Regions from separate parts of the Enterobacter sp. PL_is511 genome, predicted to be linked through region 3. Evidence: predicted binding sites of a transcription regulator. Region 3 holds the regulator's gene; each other region holds the start of a gene.
The links. Region 3 encodes PurR, which represses purine synthesis genes. Its sites were predicted from a motif close to CANGCAAACGTTTGCNTG; they were not measured.
Positions count from the first base shown of each region.

Region 1: gcvT (glycine cleavage system aminomethyltransferase GcvT) is a predicted target of PurR. The motif match lies at 1,882-1,899, and genes of this name have one in related genera.
Region 2: raiA (ribosome-associated translation inhibitor RaiA) is a predicted target of PurR. The motif match lies at 2,690-2,707, and genes of this name have one in related genera.

Region 1 covers NZ_JBVPGP010000023.1:364,303-368,353, reverse strand. The annotation lists gene gcvP (aminomethyl-transferring glycine dehydrogenase) at 1-245, opposite strand, end outside; gene gcvH (glycine cleavage system protein GcvH) at 316-705, opposite strand; gene gcvT (glycine cleavage system aminomethyltransferase GcvT) at 729-1,823, opposite strand; gene ubiI (FAD-dependent 2-octaprenylphenol hydroxylase) at 2,221-3,423, opposite strand; gene ubiH (2-octaprenyl-6-methoxyphenyl hydroxylase) at 3,436-4,051, opposite strand, start outside.
Region 2 covers NZ_JBVPGP010000023.1:640,818-644,868, reverse strand. The annotation lists gene yfiH (purine nucleoside phosphorylase YfiH) at 1-690, opposite strand, end outside; gene rluD (23S rRNA pseudouridine(1911/1915/1917) synthase RluD) at 687-1,667, opposite strand; gene bamD (outer membrane protein assembly factor BamD) at 1,799-2,536, shown strand; gene raiA (ribosome-associated translation inhibitor RaiA) at 2,805-3,146, shown strand; Phe leader region at 3,257-3,382, shown strand; gene pheL (pheA operon leader peptide PheL) at 3,258-3,305, shown strand; gene pheA (bifunctional chorismate mutase/prephenate dehydratase) at 3,413-4,051, shown strand, end outside.
Region 3 covers NZ_JBVPGP010000024.1:1,152,634-1,156,684, reverse strand. The annotation lists gene sodB (superoxide dismutase [Fe]) at 1-173, shown strand, start outside; gene AC0TN7_RS21095 (MFS transporter) at 212-1,378, opposite strand; gene cydH (cytochrome bd-I oxidase subunit CydH) at 1,542-1,631, opposite strand; gene purR (HTH-type transcriptional repressor PurR) at 1,929-2,954, shown strand; gene punR (DNA-binding transcriptional activator PunR) at 2,972-3,883, opposite strand; gene punC (purine nucleoside transporter PunC) at 3,998-4,051, shown strand, end outside.

The DNA of each region.
Region 1 (4,051 bases), on a different contig from region 3:
TTATAGCGCTTATTCAGGCCGGCAATAGCCTTCAGCTCCGCCAGCGCGGCGAATTCCGTAGTGGCTTCCCCCACCTGAGGTGGCGTGGCAAGCTGGATGTCTTTTGGCACAATCTGGCCGATCAGTGCGTTTAATGAATCCGCGCCAACCGTCTTCAGCATCTCCTGCTGTTGCTGAGCATCCGGCCCAATGTGACGTTCAATGAAGGCGCCACGGTTTTCAAGCTGGCTTAAAGTCTGTGTCATGAGCGATGGTTCCTGAAACGTGCAGTGAATGTGTTTTCTCCCTCTCCCCAAAGGGGAGAGGGTTAATGACTTACTCGTCTTCTAACAGTGCTTCGTACGCGGTCGCATCCAGCAGAGCGGCAACCTGGGATTCGTCGCTGGCTTTGATCTTGAAGATCCAGCCGCCTTCATAAGGCTCGCTGTTCACCAGCTCTGGCGAATCGCTCAGCGCGTCGTTGACGGCAACGATTTCGCCGCTCACAGGGGCGTAGATGTCAGAGGCCGCTTTTACGGACTCCGCCACGGCGCAGTCGTCGCCCGCGCTAACGGTCGTGCCCACGTCAGGCAGGTCAACAAACACCATGTCGCCCAGCAGCTCTTGCGCGTGCTCGGTGATCCCTACGGTGTAAGTGCCGTCCGCCTCTTTGCGCAGCCACTCGTGTTCTTTGCTGTATTTCAGTTCTGCTGGCACATTGCTCATTGAAGTTCTCCTGATAAAAATGATTAGGCGACCGGCTTACCGGCGCGAACAAAAATCGGTTTGGTTACGTTGACCGGCATTTCACGGTTGCGGATTTGCACCACCGCCGTTTCGCCAATTCCCGCCGGCACGCGTGCCAGTGCAATACTGTAGCCCAGCGTCGGTGAGAAGGTTCCGCTGGTGATCACGCCTTCACGAGGATTGCCGTCAGCATCGGTAAAGCGCACCGGCAGTTCGCCGCGCAGCACGCCCTTCTCGGTCATCACCAGGCCCACCAGCTGTTCGGTGCCCTTCTCGCGCTGCATCTCCAGCGCTTCACGACCAATAAAGTCACGGTCAGCCGGTTCCCATGCGATGGTCCAGCCCATGTTGGCGGCGAGCGGAGAAACACCTTCATCCATCTCCTGACCGTAGAGGTTCATCCCCGCTTCCAGACGCAGCGTATCGCGCGCGCCCAGACCCGCAGGCTTCACGCCCGCTTCCACCAGCGCACGCCAGAAATCAGCGGCCTTCTCGTTTGGCATCGCAATTTCGTAGCCCGCTTCACCGGTGTAGCCGGTGGTGGCGATAAACAGATCGCCCGCCTGCACGCCGAAGAACGGCTTCATGCCAGCGGTGGCGTTGCGCTGCTCGTCGTTAAACAGAGAGGCGGCTTTCGCCTGCGCGTTCGGCCCCTGCACGGCGATCAGCGACAGATCGTCACGGACGGTGATGTCGATGGCATAAGGTTCGGCGTGTTGGGTGATCCAGGAGAGGTCTTTTTCGCGGGTGGCGGAGTTTACAACGAGGCGGAAGAAATCTTCAGTGAAGTAATAGACGATAAGGTCATCAATCACGCCGCCCGAGGCATTCAGCATGCCGGTATAGAGCGCTTTACCCGGCGTCTTCAGTTTGGCGACGTCGTTTGCCAGCAGATAACGCAAAAACTCCCGGGTGCGGCTACCGTGCAGATCGACAATCGTCATGTGGGACACGTCGAACATACCGGCATCGGTGCGCACCGCGTGGTGCTCATCAATCTGCGAGCCGTAGTGCAGCGGCATCATCCAGCCATGGAAGTCCACCATGCGGGCGCCGCATAACACGTGTTGTTCGTACAAAGGAGTCTGTTGAGCCATCTTGTCCTCGTTGAAAAATTCACCGTGAAACCCGGTATCGGCACCGCGTTCGGGCACCGACGCAAACGTTCTCTTTTACCTGAACTTACCACCGAAACCGGCGGTTAACCATAAGGCAAAATGGGTCATCACATTAGCTTATGACCAAAAAACGCTAAAAAGCCTACAGAGTTATTCACTGGAAAAATGCGATTAACCCCGCACAAAATTAACAATGATCTAACAGGATTTAGCACATGGTGATATTTCGTGCGGAAAATCGGGCCGAATTTCCGTAACGAGAAAAACGCGACATTAGATTATCTAATGCGAAAAATGACGTGAAATTAGAATATTTCAAACGAGGGAATTTCCCCGGCGCAGAGGCCGGGAAAAGAAAGTGTGACAGGGGTCTAAATTAACGTAGCCAGTCCGGCAGGTCGTTAAGACCCATCGCCTGACGGAGGAGTTGGGGTTTAACGCCCGGAAGGGTGTCAGCAAGCTTGAGTCCGATGTCGCGCAGCAGTTTTTTCGCCGGATTCGCCCCAGCAAACAGCTCGCGGAAGCCCTGCATGCCCGCCAGCATCATCGCCGCACTGTGCTTGCGGCTGCGCTCGTAGCGGCGCAGATAGAGATGCTGCCCGATGTCCTTCCCTTCGCGATGCAGGCGACGCAGCTCCTCGACCAGCTCCGCCGCGTCCATAAAGCCAAGGTTAACGCCCTGCCCGGCCAGCGGATGAATGGTATGCGCCGCATCCCCCACCAGCGCCAGACGGTGCGCGGCAAACTGACGCGCGTAGCGGCCGGTTAACGGGAACACCTGACGCTCGCTTTCAAGCGTGCACAGGCCAAGGCGGTTATCAAAGGCCACGCACAGCGCCTGGTTAAAGGCGTCCGGCGTTGCCTCCTGCATCTGCTGGGCTTTCTCCGGCACCAGGGACCAGACAATCGAGCACAGGTGCGGATCGGCAAGCGGCAGGAACGCCAGTATGCCGTCGTTGTGGAAAATCTGGCGCGCCACGCCGCCGTGCGGCTCTTCGGTGCGGATCGTTGCCACCAGCGCGTGATGACGATAGTCCCAGAAGGTCAGCGGGATATCGGCTTTATTACGCAGCCAGGAGTTGGCACCGTCAGCACCGACCACCAGACGCGCGGTCAGCATGTCGCCGCTCTGCAGGGTGATAAACGCCTCGTTTTCGCCCCACGCCACCTGCTGGATCTGCGCAGGCGCAATCAGGGTCACGTCGCTGCACTGCTGTGCTTTCTGCCACAGCGCGTGGTGGATCACCGCGTTTTCAACGATGTGGCCCAGATGGCTATAGCCCATGCTTTCATCATCAAAAGCAATATGACCAAAGCTGTCTTTATCCCACACTTCCATGCCGTGATAGCAGCTGGCGCGCTGCGCCACAATATCTGACCAGACGCCAAGGTGCGTCAGCAATTTCTCGCTGGCGGCATTGATCGCCGAGACGCGGAGTTCCGGCGGGGCATCCGGGGCAACGGGCTGAGGCTGCTTTTGCTCCAGCACCGCCACGCGCAGGCCGCTGCCCTGTAAACCACAGGCCAATGCCAGCCCGACCATACCGCCGCCAACGATGGCAACATCAACATTTTGCACGGTGATAACTCCTTAACGCGCGACCCAACCCAGGGTCCGCTGCGCCAGCACGTCACGTGCCGGAATGAATAGTTCCATCGCCATCAGCCCGAGGTTGCGGCCCGCAACCAGCGGTGCCCAGCGATTGGCAAAAAGATGGACCAGACCATCGGTCACACCGATGGTGGCCTCTTTATCCGCCTGGCGGCGCTTCTGGTAATGGCTAAGCACCGAATACGCCCCGCAGTCTTTTTGCTGACCCCACGCCTGCGAAAGGGTTTCCGCCAGGCTCATGACGTCGCGTAAACCAAGGTTGAACCCTTGCCCCGCGATGGGGTGCAGCGTCTGCGCGGCATTACCGACAAGCGCCAGACGATGGGAGATGGACTGAGACGCCGTAGTCAACGAAAGCGGGTAGACCGCCCGCTGGCCGGCATGGGTGATACGCCCCAGCCGCCAGCCAAAGGCTTTTTGCAGCTCGGTACAAAAACGTTCGTCTGACCAGGCCTTCACCTCTTCAGCCTTATCCTGCGAATGACACCACACCAGGGAACAGCGCCCGTCCGACATCGGCAGCATCGCCAGCGGGCCATGCTGCGTAAAGCGCTCAAACGCCCTGCCGTCGTGGTCAGCTGCGGTAGCGACGTTC
Region 2 (4,051 bases), on a different contig from region 3:
GTCGCGGCGATAAGAGAAAAAATCACCCTTTTCGGTGAATGTGCAGCGATCGCCGCCGGAGATCTGCGTTACGCCCACGTTATTCAAACGCTGACGCGCAAGCTGGTAAATATCGGCCAGATATTTATCTCCAGAAGGCAGGAAGGCGTCCACCGCTTGCGGATCTTTATCCATAAAGGCGTCGCGGACCTCTGGGCCCACTTCAAAAGCGCGAGGACCAATGGCCGGGCCAAGCCAGGCCATAATATTGGCGGGCTCATCCTTAAAACAGGCGACGGTTTCTTCCAGCACGCCTTCACACAGTCCACGCCAGCCCGCGTGTGCTGCAGCCACCTCGGTACCTGCACGGTTGCAGAACAGCACTGGCAGACAATCGGCGGTCATTACGGCACAAACGGTTCCCGGAGTATTGCTGTAAGAGGCATCAGCGCGTTTAGAAGCATAGGGTTCTCCCGTCAACTTCAGCACCGCCTTGCCGTGAACCTGTTCCAGCCAGACTGGCTTCGACGGCAAGTTCCCCGCAGCAAACAGACGCCTGCGGTTCTCTTCAACGTGTTCCAGGTTGTCACCACAGTGCGCACCGAGGTTCAATGACTCCCACGCGCCCTGGCTAACACCGCCAGTGCGGGTTGAACTGCAGGCAGCCACGCCAGCAGGCAATGGCCACTCCGGGACAATCAGTTTGGTCATAACCAGTCCACTTGATCCTTATGTTCTTCGAAATCAGCACGCATGGCGTCAATAAGATCCACCATATCCTGAGGGATAGGCGCATGCCACTCCATCTGAATGCCGGTGATAGGATGGTAAAGACGCAGCATCGTCGCGTGCAGCGCCTGACGATCGAATTTACGCAATACGCTGATGAACTCATCCGATGCGCCTTTAGGCGGACGCGGACGGCCACCGTAGACCTGATCGCCCACCAGCGGATGGGTAATGTGGGCCATATGCACACGGATCTGGTGAGTACGCCCGGTTTCCAGACGCAGACGCAGGCGCGTATGAATACGGAAGTGTTCCATAATGCGATAGTGCGTCACCGCCGGTTTACCCATCGGATGCACCGACATATGGGTACGCTTGGTTGGGTGACGGCTGATAGGCTCCTCCACCGTTCCGCCAGAGGTCATATGCCCAATGGCTACCGCTTCATACTCACGGGTGATTTCGCGCAGCTGCAGCGACTCCACCAGACGTGTCTGAGCAGGAACGGTCTTCGCCACCACCATCAAACCCGTGGTGTCTTTATCCAGACGGTGCACGATGCCCGCGCGCGGGACATCCGCGATCGGTGGATAGTAATGGAGAAGTGCGTTAAGTACCGTACCGTCAGGGTTCCCCGCGCCCGGATGAACAACCAGGTCGCGCGGCTTGTTGATCACCAGAATGTCATCATCTTCATAGACGATGTCCAGTGGGATATCCTGCGGCTCGAAGCGGATTTCCTCTTCGATTTCAGCATTGATGGCGACAGCTTCCCCACCTAACACTTTCTCTTTTGGTTTGTCCCAGATCTTGCCGTTTACCAGCACGCGCTGGTCAAGGATCCATTCTTTTATGCGTGAACGCGAATAATCAGGGAACAATTCGGCCAAAGCCTGATCTAAGCGTTGACCGAGCTGATTTTCGGAGACTGTTGCGGTGAGTTCTACTCGTTGTGCCATAAACTGCTTCTTCGTTTAACGTTGGGTTTTACGGCTTTGCCGTTTAATATAGTGTGCTATTGTAGCTGGTCTTAATCGGGAGCAGGAACAGAGTTTCTCCCGGACAAACATTTGAGGAAAGTCAAAACGTCATGACGCGCATGAAATATCTGGTGGCAGCGGCCACGTTGAGCCTGGCTTTGGTGGGCTGCTCCGGTTCAAATGAACAGGTCCCTGACAATCCGCCGAATGAAATCTATGCGACTGCACAACAAAAGTTGCAGGACGGTAACTGGAAACAGGCGATAACGCAACTGGAAGCGTTGGATAATCGCTATCCATTTGGTCCGTATTCGCAGCAGGTACAGTTAGATCTCATCTACGCATACTATAAAAATGCCGATCTGCCGCTGGCTCAGGCAACCATCGATCGTTTCATGCGTCTGAACCCGACTCATCCTAACATCGACTACGTGATGTACATGCGCGGTCTTACCAACATGGCGCTGGACGACAGTGCGCTGCAGGGCTTCTTCGGCGTGGATCGTTCCGACCGTGACCCGCAGCATGCGCGTGATGCCTTCAATGACTTCTCCAAACTGGTGCGCGGCTATCCGAACAGTCAGTACGTGACCGACGCCACCAAGCGTCTGGTGTTCCTGAAAGATCGTCTGGCGAAATATGAATACTCCGTGGCGGAATACTATACCCGCCGTGGCGCATGGGTTGCCGTGGTTAACCGCGTAGAAGGTATGCTGCGTGATTACCCGGATACTCAGGCAACGCGTGACGGCCTGAAGCTGATGGAAAATGCTTACCGTCAGATGCAGATGACCGCTCAGGCTGAAAAAGTGGCGAAAATCATCGCCGCGAACAGCAGCAACACCTGATTTTGCCTCAATGCAAAACGGCAGCCTTCGGGCTGCCGTTTTTTTATTCGTTTCTGAGCGTCGCTGAAGCGCGCTAGCCTCAACACATCCTGTCAACTATGGCCCCAATTTATGCCTTCTACAAGGTAAATCTCACCTCTTCCTGCCCTGCCTCACAAAAAAGATTCCCTGACAAAAACCGACAAAATAACGTGATCTAAATCACACATTTTGACATTAGGTCGGGTATGCTGGAATCACCAAGACGGAAAGACAAGAGGTAAAATTTATGACAATGAACATTACCAGTAAACAAATGGAAATTACTCCGGCAATTCGCCAGCACGTCGCAGACCGTCTCGCCAAACTGGATAAATGGCAAACACATTTGATTAATCCACATATCATCCTGTCCAAGGAGCCGCAGGGTTTCATCGCTGACGCAACTATCAATACTCCAAACGGCCATCTGGTCGCCAGCGCAAAACACGAGGATATGTACACCGCTATTAACGATTTGATCAACAAGCTGGAACGGCAGCTCAATAAAGTGCAACACAAAGGTGAAGCCCGTCGCGCCGCAACATCGGTGAAAGACGCCAGCTTCGCGGAAGAAGTTGAAGAAGAGTAATCCTTTAAATTGAGTGTACCGCCAACGCGCCTTCGGGCGCGTTTTTTGTTTTTTATTGACAGGGTGAAAACAGTACGGGTACTTTAACGGTATCACTCACAGGATGACTTTATGAAACTTACGCCGTTCTTCTTCGCATTCTTTTTTACCTTCCCCTGAACGGGAGGCGTTTCGTCGTGTGATAAAGAATGCGAAGACGAACAACAAGGCCTCCCACACCGGGGGGCCTTTTTTATTGATAACGATAAAATGAGACAGGCAACACTATGACACCGGAAAACCCGTTACTGGATCTGCGCGTAAAAATCAGCGCGCTGGATGAGAAACTGCTGGCGCTGCTGGCCGAACGCCGCGCCCTTGCCGTTGAAGTGGGCAAAGCCAAGCTGGACTCCCATCGTCCGGTCCGTGATATCGACCGCGAGCGGGATCTGCTGGAACGTCTCATTCAGCTCGGCAAAGCGCATCACCTCGATGCCCACTACATTACCCGGTTGTTCCAGCTCATCATCGAAGATTCCGTTCTCACCCAGCAAGCGCTACTCCAGCAGCATCTCAATAAAACCAATCCGCATTCTGCGCGTATCGCCTTCCTCGGGCCCAAGGGCTCTTATTCTCACCTGGCCGCACGTCAGTATGCCGCACGCCATTTCGAAGAATTTATTGAAAGCGGCTGCGCGAAGTTTGCCGACATTTTTAACCAGGTCGAAACCGGTCAGGCGGATTACGCCGTGGTGCCGATTGAGAACACCAGCTCCGGTGCCATCAACGACGTCTACGACTTGCTGCAGCACACCAGCCTGTCGCTAGTCGGCGAGCTGACGATCCCTATCGATCACTGCGTGCTGGTCTCCGGCTCAACGGACCTGAACACGATCGAAACGGTCTACAGCCACCCGCAGCCGTTC
Region 3 (4,051 bases):
TGTCCACCTCTAACGCAGGCACCCCGCTGACCACCAGCGCTAAGCCGCTGATGACCGTGGACGTATGGGAACACGCTTACTACATTGATTACCGCAACGCGCGCCCGAACTACCTGGAGCACTTCTGGGCACTGGTTAACTGGGACTTTGTCGCGAAGAACTTCGCCGCGTAAGAGACACGCAGAAGGGTTCGCCCTTCTGCGTTTTTGGTTTATTCCGCAGCGCAGGCTGCTTCAGGCTGTTTACGACCCGACATCATCACCAGCAGCAGGCCGAGCGCGGCAATAATCGCCCCCATCACCGGCACAAAGCTGTACCCCAGTCCCCCTGAAATCACGGCCCCACCGGCCGCCGCACCGAGCGCGTTGCCCAGGTTGAAGGCGCCGATGTTGACCGACGATGAGAGGCCCGGCGCTTCATGCGCGACGCGCATCACGCGCATCTGCAGCGGCGGCACCACGGCAAAGGTGGCGGCTCCCCAGACGACCATTGCGATCGCGGCCCCAAACTCATTACGCGCCAGCCACGGAATGGCAATCATGATGGCAATCAGCAGGGTTAAGAAGCCCTTCAGCGTGCCGCTCACGGAACGGTCGGCAAATTTCCCGCCGAGATAGTTGCCGATCGAGAAGCCCACGCCTATCAGTACCAGCATCGCGGTCACAAAGAGAGGCGTTGCGTGGGTGATGTCATGCAATACCGGTGAAATATAGGTGTAGAGGGTAAACATCGCCCCTGCCCCCAGCACGGTGGTGAGCAGCGCGGAGAGGACCTGCGGGCGCACCAGCACCGACAGCTCTCTGCGCACGTCAGGACGTTCACCCGCGCTGCCTTTCGGCAGGGAGAAGAACAGCGCCACCATCGCGACCACGCCCAGCCCGGCCGTTGCCAGGAAGGACATCCGCCAGCCGATCGCTTCCCCCAGCCAGGTTGCCGCAGGCACCCCGCCGATGTTGGCAATCGTTAGCCCCATAAACATGGTTGCTACGGCGCTGGCCTGCTTATGTTTTGGCACCACGCTGGCAGCCACGACCGATCCCAGCCCGAAGAACGCGCCGTGGTTAAGGCTGGTCAGAATACGAGACAGCATCAGCGTGGTGTAGTCCGGCGAAATGGCCGAAAGCACGTTACCCAGGGTGAAAATCGCCATCAGGAAAATCAGCGCATTGCGGCGCGCGCGGTGCGAAAGGAGAAGCGTCATCAGCGGCGCCCCCACCATCACGCCGATAGCATAGGCGCTGATTAACATCCCTGCCGCAGGGATCGAGACGTCCACGCCGCGGGCGATGACGGGCAGTAACCCCATCGGGGAGAATTCAGTGGTGCCAATCCCAAAAGCGCCAATCGCCAGGGCCAGCAGGGGAAAATTGATTTTCATGCGTCAACTCCGGATGCCGTGTCATGTGGTGACACAGAACAAAGAAGCGGAAAGCATGACATCAATCACAAAAAATGAGAAGTTAACAAAATGGCAAAAGATTTTTGCCAGAGAAGTAACAATCGGGTCGATCGGGAGGGAGAAGGCTCTCCCTCCGCGTAAATCAGTGCAGCGCAGCCGTCAGACCGGCCGCGACAATCAGAGCCAGCACAATAACGGTGGTGAACAGCGAAAACTTCAGATCGGAACTCATCAATTTTTCTCCTTTTAATCCCCCCACGAAAAGTGAGCCTGCTCATTTTTGCATAATTTACGTCAAAAATCTTCCTGGATTTAGGCTGATAAACACTTTACCTCTTCCCCTTTTCATCAAGATAGGACAAAATTCCACGCTAAATTTATTAGCGTACCGGCCATTGACCCCCTCCTGACGTCCCGTGTCGTTTTCCCGGCGTGCCGCAATTCAAGATTGCGTGATAAGGGTGAGAGAAGGCAAACGTTTACCTTCAAGTTTTTCAGGAGTTTAGGATATGGTCTGGAGTGACATTTAATGGCAACAATTAAAGACGTAGCAAAACGCGCAAACGTTTCCACTACAACCGTATCACATGTAATTAACAAAACCCGCTTCGTGGCGGAAGAGACGCGCAACGCCGTCTGGGCAGCGATCAAAGAGCTGCACTATTCGCCAAGTGCGGTTGCGCGCAGCCTCAAGGTTAATCACACCAAATCCATTGGATTGCTGGCCACTAGCAGTGAAGCGGCCTATTTTGCCGAGATCATTGAAGCGGTAGAGAAGAACTGCTTCCAGAAAGGCTATACCCTGATTCTGGGCAACGCATGGAACAGCATAGAAAAACAGCGTGCCTACCTGTCGATGATGGCGCAAAAGCGCGTTGATGGCCTGCTGGTAATGTGTTCCGAGTACCCGGAATCCGTGCTGTCGATGCTCGAAGAGTATCGCCATATTCCCATGGTGGTCATGGACTGGGGCGAAGCGCGCGCGGATTTCACTGATTCCGTTATCGATAATGCCTTTGAAGGCGGCTATATGGCCGGTCGTTATCTGATCGAACGCGGTCACCGCGAGATTGGCGTGATCCCCGGTCCGCTGGAGCGCAACACCGGCGCGGGCCGTCTGGCCGGTTTTATGAAAGCGATGGAAGAAGCGCTGATCAACGTGCCGGAAAACTGGATTGTGCAGGGCGACTTTGAGCCGGAGTCGGGCTACCGCGCAATGCAGCAGATCGTCTCCCAGCCACACCGTCCGACCGCCGTTTTCTGCGGGGGTGACATCATGGCTATGGGCGCGCTCTGCGCTGCCGACGAGCTGGGTCTGCGCGTACCGCAGGATATTTCCGTGATCGGGTATGACAACGTGCGTAACGCGCGTTTCTTCACGCCAGCGTTGACCACCATTCACCAGCCGAAAGATTCGCTGGGCGAAACGGCCTTCAATATGCTGATGGACAGGATCGTCAACAAACGTGAAGAGTCGCAGTCCATTGAAGTTCACCCGCGTCTTATCGAACGCCGTTCCGTTGCGGACGGTCCGTTCCGCGACTACCGTCGTTAATCGCTTTACGGGGCCAGCTATGCTGGCTCCCGTAACCATTCCCGGTTTAGCGTTTCGCTGTCTCCCAGATAATCCAGCAGCCAGGCCATCGCAGGCGAGACATCACTTTGCTGCCAGGTCAGGCAGCAGGCCGCATCCGGGAACGGATTCTCCAGCGTCAGCTCAACCCACTCTCCGGTATCGATGCGCGGACGCGCGAAATGAACGGGCACCATCGCGACGCACAGTCCGGCGCTGAGGCACGTCGCCGACGATTCCCAGTCAGGGGCCACCACCCGCCGCTGGTTGTCCAGAAGCCAGGTGATACGCTTCGGCAATGAACGGGAGGTATCCTCCAGCACCAGCGACGGCCAGTTGCGCAGCGTATCATCGCTGAGCGGCCCCTCCATCACCGCCAGCGGATGATCGCTTGCCACCACGCACTTCCAGCTCAGCATGCCCATATCGCGAAAGGCGTAACGTCCCCCGACCGGGATCGCCTGCGTGGCCCCGATTGCCATCTCTGCCCTGCCGTCCGCCAGCGCATCCCAGACGCCGTTGAACACCTCCTGCGAGACCCGCAGCTCGACATCTGAAAAATGACGATAGAAATCGACGATCATCTGCCGGGTACGTTCCGGCTTAACGATGTTATCCACCGCGATGGAAAGATGCCCCCGCCAGCCGTTAGCGATCTGCTGACACTGTTCGCGGGTGATCTGCATTTTTTTGATAACAGAACGCCCTTCCTTCAAAAACCACGCCCCTGCGGGCGTTAATTCCACATCACGATGGCGCCGCTCAAACAGCGGAACCGCCAGCCACTCCTCCAGCTGACGCACCGTGTAGCTGATGGCCGAAGGGACGCGGTGCAGCTCCTGCGCTGCACCGCTAAAGCTGCCGTTACGTGCAACAGCATCGACCACTTCAAGAGAATAATCTGACCACATTTTCTGCCTGCAAAAAATTTGAATGCACCCGCCAAATATTAGCGTTTCACAAGCCGCTTTGCACTCCCTACACTCTCCGCCAACGTACACCTGCCTCCTCAGGAGAATAAGAGAATGCAACCCAGGAAAGGATTTTTAGTCTGGCTCGGCGGCTTAAGCGTGCTGGGC